2 regions of the Rhodococcus artemisiae genome follow, and region 2 is predicted to be linked to the other one. Evidence: predicted binding sites of a transcription regulator. Region 2 holds the regulator's gene; the other holds the start of a gene.
What was found. The regulator LexA, encoded in region 2, represses DNA repair genes until DNA is damaged. The targets are predictions, from matches to a motif close to CGAACANNTGTTCG.

Region 1: a site for LexA is predicted at 2,015-2,028, ahead of Q7514_RS07755 (error-prone DNA polymerase). Genes of this name have one in related genera too.

The regions. Positions count from the first base shown of each region.
Region 1 is NZ_JAUTXY010000003.1:38,483-42,905, reverse strand. It holds gene Q7514_RS07755 (error-prone DNA polymerase) at 1-1,982, opposite strand, end outside; gene Q7514_RS07750 (DUF6191 domain-containing protein) at 2,171-2,509, shown strand; gene Q7514_RS07745 (D-isomer specific 2-hydroxyacid dehydrogenase family protein) at 2,535-3,443, opposite strand; gene Q7514_RS07740 (HNH endonuclease signature motif containing protein) at 3,553-4,423, shown strand, end outside.
Region 2 is NZ_JAUTXY010000001.1:469,549-473,971, reverse strand. It holds gene Q7514_RS02340 (uracil-xanthine permease family protein) at 1-803, shown strand, start outside; gene Q7514_RS02335 (acyl-CoA dehydrogenase family protein) at 910-2,052, shown strand; gene lexA (transcriptional repressor LexA) at 2,179-2,889, opposite strand; gene Q7514_RS02325 (hypothetical protein) at 3,077-3,442, shown strand; gene nrdR (transcriptional regulator NrdR) at 3,633-4,109, shown strand; gene hrpA (ATP-dependent RNA helicase HrpA) at 4,136-4,423, opposite strand, start outside.

The sequences.
Region 1 (4,423 bases), on a different contig from region 2:
AGCGCCACCTCGATGACGAGATCGTAGAAATGCCTCGGTTTCAACCGTGGCAGTGTCGCCATCTGCGCGCGCGACTCCACCTGGAACACGCCGACGGAATCCGCGCGGCGCAGCATCTCGTAGACGGCTTCCTCCGACAGATCGAGCTGCGCGAGATCGACGTGGATGTCTTCGTGTTCGGCGACGAGATCGATCATGTAGTGCAGCGCGGAGAGCATGCCGAGGCCGAGCAGATCGAATTTGACGAGTCCGACGGCGGCGCAGTCGTCCTTGTCCCATTGCAGGACGGTGCGACCGGCCATCCGTGCCCATTCGATGGGGACGACATCGGCGACGGGACGGTCGCAGATCACCATCCCTCCCGAGTGAATTCCGAGATGTCGCGGCAGGCCCTCGATCTGAGCTGCGAGCCGGAGCACCGGTTCCGGGATATCGGTAGTGGTCGCGGTATCGGATCCGGGGCCCACCCCGCCCCAGCGGCTGACCTGCTTGCTCCACGCGTCCTGCTGCCCCTGCGCATAACCGAGTGCGCGCGCCATGTCGCGCACCGCGGACTTACCGCGGTAGGTGATGACATTGGCCACCTGCGCAGCGTGGGTGCGTCCGTATTTCCCGTAGACGTGCTGGATGGCCTCTTCACGGCGGTCGGATTCGATGTCGAGATCGATATCCGGTGGCCCGTCACGCTCCGGCGACAGGAACCTCTCGAACAACAGACCGTTGCCGACGGGATCGACGTTGGTAATGCCGATCGCATAGCACACAGCGGAATTGGCCGCGGATCCTCTTCCTTGACAAAGGATGTCGTTGTTCTTGCAGAACTGCACAATGTCGTGGACGACGAGGAAGTATCCGGGGAAGCCCAGCTGTCCGATGATGGCGAGTTCGTGTTCGATCTGCCGGTAGGCCTCCCGACAGTGCTCCGGTGGTCCGTATCGGCGCAGCGCCCCGTCGTAGGTGAGTTCACTGAGCCACGTCTGCTCGGTGTGTCCGTCGGGTACGTCGAACGGCGGCAGTTTCGGTGCGATGAGGCGAAGGTCGAAGGCGCATTCGCGGCCGAGGTCCGCGGCGGCCTGCACGACGCCGGGAAACGCCTCGGACAGGCGTGCCATCTCCGCACCCGATCGCAGGTGGCCGCCACCGACCGGAGGCAGTCTGCCTGCGGCGGCGTCGAGACTCTGCCGGTCGGAGATTGCAGCCATGGCCATCGCGAGCCGTCGCCGGTTCGGGGCGGCGAAATGCGCAGCCGTGCTCGCCACGCACGAGAGTCCGTATCGCCCGGCGAGTTCCGCGAGAACGGTGTTGCGTTCGTGGTCGTCGGGTAGGCCGTGCCAGGTGAGTTCGACGGTGACGCGCTCGGTTCCGAATCGGTCGACGAGATCGCGCAGTGCGCGGTCGGCGCCGTCGGGCCCGTCCGCGTCGAGGGCCTGACGTACATGTCCCCTGCGGCATCCGGTGAGGATCTGCCAGTGCCCCCCGGCAGCAGCGGTGAGGGCGTCGTAATCGTAGCGGGGTTTGTTCTTCTCGCCTCCGGCCAGGTGCGCGGCGGCGATCTGTCGCGACAGGCGGCGATAGCCTTCCCCACCGCGGGCGAGGACGAGCAGGTGCGCGTCGTCGAGGCTCAGTTCGGCTCCGAAGACAGTACGCATGTCGAGTTCACGTGCGGCCTCTGCGAACCGCACCACACCGTAGAGACCGTCGTGGTCGGTGAGTGCGAGTGCGTCGAGTCCGAGCCGGACGGCCTCCTCGACGAGTTCTTCGGGCGTGGAGGCGCCGTCGAGGAAGCTGTAGGCCGAGTGCGAGTGCAGTTCGGCGTACGGCACCACAGGGCCGTGCGGCAACTGCACCTTCCCCTCGTAGTCGGGGCGGGTGCGCGACCAGGCGGGAGCATCGTTGCCGTCACCGGGATGTTCCGGGGCCGGCCGACCGGACAGAACGCGTTCCAATTCCGACCAGGTCGGCGGACCGTTGTCCCATCCCATGTCCACCTCCGACGTCGCACGCTACACACCATCGTACATACGTTCGAAAAACGGGGAGCGGTGCTCTGATGAACGGCAGAAAACCTCATGCCGGTGGCCGATCGGCATCATCTCCCCCGCCGCCACGGGCAACAGCGCACGGCGGGCCTGCTCGACTGATTCGACGCCTCGATCTCACGACGACCCCGATGGGCACACGTATCGTCGACAGCGGACCGCCACCGAAGGAGCGCCTCGTGTACACCGCCGTGGGAATCGTCGCCGTGCTGCTGCTCGTGTTCGCGATCGACCGTCTCGGCCTGTTCGCCGAACGACGCGGCTGGGTCTATTGGCGTAAACGCAACCGCCCCTCCGGCGCGAGCGCGGGAGTGTTCGGTGAGATGCAATCGCTGATGTCGCCGTCGTACCGGCACGTCGTCGAAGAACAACAGCGACAGCAGATCTCCCGGATCGACCATTCCACGGCAGCTCCCCCACTCGATGTAGACCTCGAGAAGGGGACCGCAATCCTGCGCCACAATTCATGATCGTGGCGCAGGATTCGGCACAGGGTCAGTACCCGGCGTTCGGCTCGACCCGAGCGAGCAACTCTTCGCCCGCAATGAATCGGCGCACGTTCTCTCGCAGCGTCGGCGCGAAGTTCGCGGTGAGGTGACTCCGGGTGTTGGCGATGTGCGGGGTGATCACCACATTGTCGAGATCCCACAGCGGGTGGCCATCGGGCAGGGGCTCCGGATCGGTCACATCGAGCACCGCACCGGCGACCTTCCCCGCCCGCATCGCATCGACGAGCGCGTCCGTGTCGACAAGATTGCCGCGAGCGACGTTGACGAGCCATGCGGTGTCCGGCATCGCTTCGAGCACTGCGGCGTCGACAAGACGATCGGTTTCTCCGGTTGCGGGAGCCGCGATCACGAAATGATCGGCCATGGACCACACTTCGGCGGTGCGAGTCGACGGCAACGTGCTCTTCGCTCCGTCGACCGGACGGCCTGAGCGGTTGACGGCCACCACTTCCACACCGAGAGCGTGCAGCCGCGGGATCATGGCCCGGCCGATCCCACCGCATCCGACGATCGCCACGGTCGATCCGTGGAGTGTCCGCACCCGCGGGTCGATCTCGTCCTTCTGCCAGGTCGTTGCGGCCAGTGACGAGTGGAACTGGCGCAGTCCCACGAGCAGACCCGCGACTGCATATTCGGCGACATTGTCGGCATACACACCAGAGGCATTCGCCCAGATGCGCCGGTCGTCGATGAGCCTCGCCCGGAAGAACGGCTCGATACCCGCGTAGGTGAGCTGTACCCAACGGATGTGGTCGGGCAGGTCTTTCGGGAAATCGTCGGGACCGCCGTCCCACACGAGGGCATCCGCGTCGTCGAGTTCGGCGAGTGTCCCCCCGCCCTCGACGATCGCAGTAGCGAGATGGTCGTCGTGCCCGGGTCCGAGATGAATGCGCATGGATCGAGATTAGTGGCTTGCTGACCCACGTGAGCGGCAACCTCGAAAGAAGTCGAATAAATGTTCGGCTTCTCTTGTTATTCGCAATTCTGTTCGATAATATCTGATCATGGGTGGGGAACTCTGGAAACTCAACGACACACAACTCATGGCCGAGACACTCGCCGTCTCCGCCGAGATCCACACCCTCCAGGTACAACGGGTAGACCTGATGATCGCGATGTTCGAACGCGACACCGTCACAGACCGCGGCTACCGCAGCCCCGCACACTGGCTCGCCGCCGCAACCAACCTCGAAATCGGTCAATGCCACCGCATCGAGACACTCGCCCGCCTGCTGCGGCTCGAACCGGAAGTCCGCACAGCCTATTCATCCGGCCTGCTCGACGCGGACAAAGCCCGCCGGATCGCCTACTTCTGCCAGCACTACCCCCGCACCATGAACCCCTGCGACTTCGACAAAGCCCGCACCATCCTCATCGACCACGCCAGCGAGAAGGTCGCCACCAAAACCACCGTCCGAGCCCTGATCCGCCGACTCGAACACCTCTACAGCACCGACGACGGACCACCACCCGGTGAAGACACCACCCGCAACGAACTGTTCGTCTCCACCACTCTGCACGGGCGAGTGGCGATCAAAGGAGAATTCGACGCCGTCACCGGCGCACGCCTGCGGCATCTGCTTTCCCCGCTGGCGGCACCGAGGCCCGAGGTGGGTGGTGTCAAAGACGATCGGCCGGCCTCGCGGCGCAACGCCGACGCCTTCGATCAGCTTCTGCAGTGCGTCGAAGCCGCCGGTCTCGTCCCCGTCGAAGGCGGTGTGAAACCGCATGTGACGGTCACCGCGTCGATCACAGATCTGACCGAGAACACCGCGATCAAAGAACTCTTCGCGAACAGCCCCGAGGAGGGGTACGCGACCGAGTCGTGGGCCGGGCCGCTGTCGCTCGATGCCGCGCGGATGCTCGCGTGTGATT
Region 2 (4,423 bases):
CGACCGCTGCCGGATCGTTCGAAGCCCAACCGTTGATCGGTACGGTGACGCTCGTATCGATCCTCGTGGTGACGGTGCTCGGCCGCGGCCTTCTCGGCCGGCTGGGCATCCTCGTCGGCGTGGTCATCGGATGGATCTTCGCATGGGTCACCGGAGGCCTTGCGCCCGACCGAGTCGATGCACTGAAGGCGGCAGCCTGGTTCGGCCTGCCCGAATTGCGCGCACCGACCTTCGAGTTGTCGGTTGTGCTGCTCGCCTTGCCGGTGGTCATCGTCCTGGTCGCGGAGAACGTAGGTCACGTCAAGGCTGTTGCCGCAATGACGGGCCGCAATCTCGACGATGTCGCAGGCGACGCACTGCTCGCCGACGGTCTGGCCACCACGCTCGCGGGAGCAGGCGGAGGATCGGGAACCACCACGTACGCCGAGAACATCGGTGTGATGGCCGCGACCCGGGTGTATTCGACGGCCGCGTACTGGGTGGCTGCAGTGACCGCGGTGATTCTGGCGTTCTCCCCGAAATTCGGGGCACTCGTGTTCACAGTGCCCGACGGCGTTCTGGGCGGTGCCACGCTCGTCCTGTACGGGTTGATCGGACTTCTGGGCGTGCGGATCTGGATGGATGCGAAGATCGACTTCACCGACCCGGTGAATCTCACGGTCGTGGCGGCTGCACTTGTTGCAGGTATCGGCGACCTGACGCTCTCTATCGGATCGGTCGAGCTCGGCGGGATCGCATGGGGTTCGATGGGAATCCTCGTGGCATACCCGATCCTTCGTCGATTGGCTGATCTGCGCCGCTGACGATCGAGGTTGTCGCGGTCACAAAATCCGCTCGCTCCTGTCAGCGTCACGGTCAGGCCGCGTGCATACCGTGGGTATGTCCACGTCGTCACTGACAGGAGCGCAGATGGAACGCACCCTTTTCGAGCCCGAACACGACCTGTTCCGTGAGTCGTACCGGAAGTTCCTCGAACAGGAGGTGGCACCCTTCCACGAGCAGTGGGAGAAGGACAAGATCGTCGATCGTGAGGTGTGGAAGAAGGCGGGCGCCCAAGGCTTCCTGGGAATGGCGGTGCCCGAAGAGTTCGGTGGCGGCGGCGTCGACGATTTCCGCTACAACGTCGTCCTGACGGAGGAGACCACCCGCGGTGGATACAGCGGGGTCGGTTTCATGTTGCACAACGACGTCGTGGCACCGTACCTGCTGAATCTCGCGAACCAGGAGCAGAAGAAGCGGTGGCTCCCCGGATTCTGCTCGGGCGAGATCATCACGGCGATCGCGATGACCGAGCCCGGTACCGGCAGCGATCTCCAAGGCATCAAGACCCGCGCGGTTCGCGACGGTGACGATTGGGTCCTGAGTGGATCCAAGACGTTCATCACCAACGGGATCAACGCCGACCTGGTGATCGTGGTTGCCTGCACCGACCCGGAGAAGGGGGCACAGGGATTCTCCCTACTCGTCGTCGAACGCGGTATGCCCGGCTTCGAGCGTGGCCGCAACCTCGACAAGATCGGTCTCGATGCGCAGGATACCGCCGAGCTGAGCTTCGACGAGGTGCGTGTCCCCGCCGCCAATATGCTCGGCGAAGAGGGCCTGGGGTTCATCTACCTGATGCAGAATCTTCCGCAGGAGAGGCTCTCGATCGCTGTGGTCGCGGCCGCAGCGATGGAGCAGGTTCTCGAGGATACAATCCAGTACTGCCGCGATCGGAAGGCATTCGGTAAGCCGATCGGACGGTTCCAGAACAGCCGATTCGAGCTCGCCGAGCTGTCGACGGAAGCTCTGCTTGCTCGAGTGTTCGTGGACAAGTGCGTCGAGCTGCTCAATGCCGGTGCCCTCACTGTGCAGGAAGCAGCGATGGCCAAGTACTGGACCACGGACAAGCAGGTCGAGCTCATCGACCGCTGCCTCCAATTGCACGGCGGCTACGGATACATGCGTGAGTACCCGATTGCCAAGGCGTACCTCGATTCTCGGGTCCAGAAGATCTACGGCGGTACCAACGAGATCATGAAGGAGGTCATCGGCCGCGGTCTGGACATCTGATCGACGCGCGGTTGATCGCAGATGCACAGCGCGAGGCCGGTGTGGGTCCACCGAGATGGACCCACACCGGCCTCGGCGTGTCGGAATGGGTAGGAACCGCCCCTGGTGTGCGGCCGAATGCGCGGGTCAGAGCTTGCGGATGACCGTGACCACTTTGCCGAGAATGACGGCGTCGTTACCGGGGATCGGTTCGAACATCGGGTTGTGCGGCATCAGCCAGACATCGTTCTTCACCCGCTTGAACGTCTTGACCGTGGCCTCGCCGTCGAGCATGGCTGCGACGATGTCGCCGCTCTCGGCTACATTCTGCTGGCGAACCACGACCCAGTCGCCGTCGCAGATCGCCGCGTTGATCATCGATTCACCGACAACCTTCAGTAGGAACAACGACCCCTGGCCCACGACCTCGCGGGGCAGCGGGAAGACGTTCTCGATGGCCTCCTCCGCGAGGATCGGGCCGCCCGCTGCGATCCGTCCGACCACGGGAACGAGTGCGGCCGACGGGATGTCGTCGGAGGGGACCGCCGGGATCACCTCGCCGACGACGTCGGAGGCTACCTGCGGATCGTCGAATCCTCGTACGTCCACCGCGCGGGGGCGATTGGGGTCGCGGCGCAGCAGACCCTTGCGCTCGAGCGTGCGTAGCTGGTGTGCGACCGAGGACGTGCTGTTGAGGCCGACCGCGTCTCCGATCTCTCGGATGCTCGGCGGGTATCCCCTTTCGGCGACCGATGTGCGAATTACCTCGAGGACGCGGCGTTGACGCTCGGTGAGCGCCGTGCCGTCGGTGCCGGACGACTTCTTCGGCCGGCTGGTCGCGGAGCTGGCGTCCGTCATGGTCGTGACCTCCGTGCGTCGAGTTTCTGATGTGTTGCGTGTGATCTCTCGAATCTAACCGGATCCGTGCGGTATATCAAACATCTGTTCGAGATTGTTTCGAACAAACCAGCGACGCGGATCACCTCCGCGTGATAGAAACTTCGAACAGGTATTCGTTCGAATGTGTGGGCGAACCTATCGACCCATGACTGCCACGGAGGATCCGATGGGCACAGCACTGTTGACGGAATTCCGGACCACCGCGCCGATCGGCACGATCGAGATCGCGCCGGCTGCATCACCACTGTGGGCGGGAGGCGACCATCGATACCCGGTGCGGTACGCGGGGACGTCCTGCGCTCACCCGCCCGCTGTCCGCGCCGGCCACGGGCACGCGCTGTGGCAGGTGCTCGCCACGGTGGTGTTCACGGCCGTCGCGGTCACGGCGATCCTGTGCATCGCGCATATCCGTACGAGCCAGGTCGTAGCGGAAGCCGCTCACTCGATACCGGTCGTGACCGACGCAGCGTCGCCCGCTGGGGCAGGGGAAGCGGTCACCGGTGGTAGATGACGGTGCGGTGAAGACCCACCCGGACTCGAAGAGCACACCACACGTGCGGGTATTGTCTGAATCTGTCAGTCACACCACCCCGTGTGGTCGCGTCGGGACGACCCTGCCCCCGGGCGAGATCGATCCTACGAACACGGCATCGTTTCGTCGGCGACGTCGCGGCCATCACGGCAGCGACGAAGGAATCGACATGTACTGCCCGTATTGCCGGCACCCCGACTCGAGGGTCGTCGATTCGCGCGAAGCCGACGAGGGCGCCGCGATTCGCCGCCGTCGGGCCTGCCCGGAGTGCGGTCGCCGATTCACCACGGTCGAGGCCGCCGTGCTGTCCGTTGTCAAGCGCAGCGGCGTGACCGAGCCCTTCAGCAGAGAGAAGGTCGTGCGCGGCGTCGCGCGCGCCTGCCAAGGACGTGATGTCGACAACGACGCCCTGAACAAGCTTGCGCAACAGGTCGAAGACGCTGTGCGCGCCAAGGGGGCACCGGAGGTTCCCAGCCACGAGGTGGGGCTTGCGATACTCGGACCGCTGCGCGACCTCGACGAGGTCGCCTACCTCCGATTCGCCTCGGTATACCGGTCGTTCAGCTCCGCCGAGGATTTCGAACGCGAGATCACCGAGTTGCGCGAACACCAACGCACCCGCGATGTCGCCGCCGACATGGACTGACCTGGCCGGACTCGGGGTCTGCCTCGTCAGCGGATCGAATCGATGGCCTTGAGTACCCGTTTCTCCGACACCGGACCCCGCGTGCCCATTCCCTGGGCGAACAGGCTCACGCGAAGTTCCTCGATCATCCAGTAGACGTCCACGACGTCGCGCGCGGTTCGGCGTTCCTCGGGTAACCGTGTGAGTAGCTTGTCGTAGGCCGCGTACACCCGATCGAGGATGTCCATGGCCTGCGCGTCGCGATTCGCACTTGCCGGCAGCGCTTCGAGGCGCTGGGCGGCGGCAGCGAGATACCGTGGAAGGTCGGCCAGGCG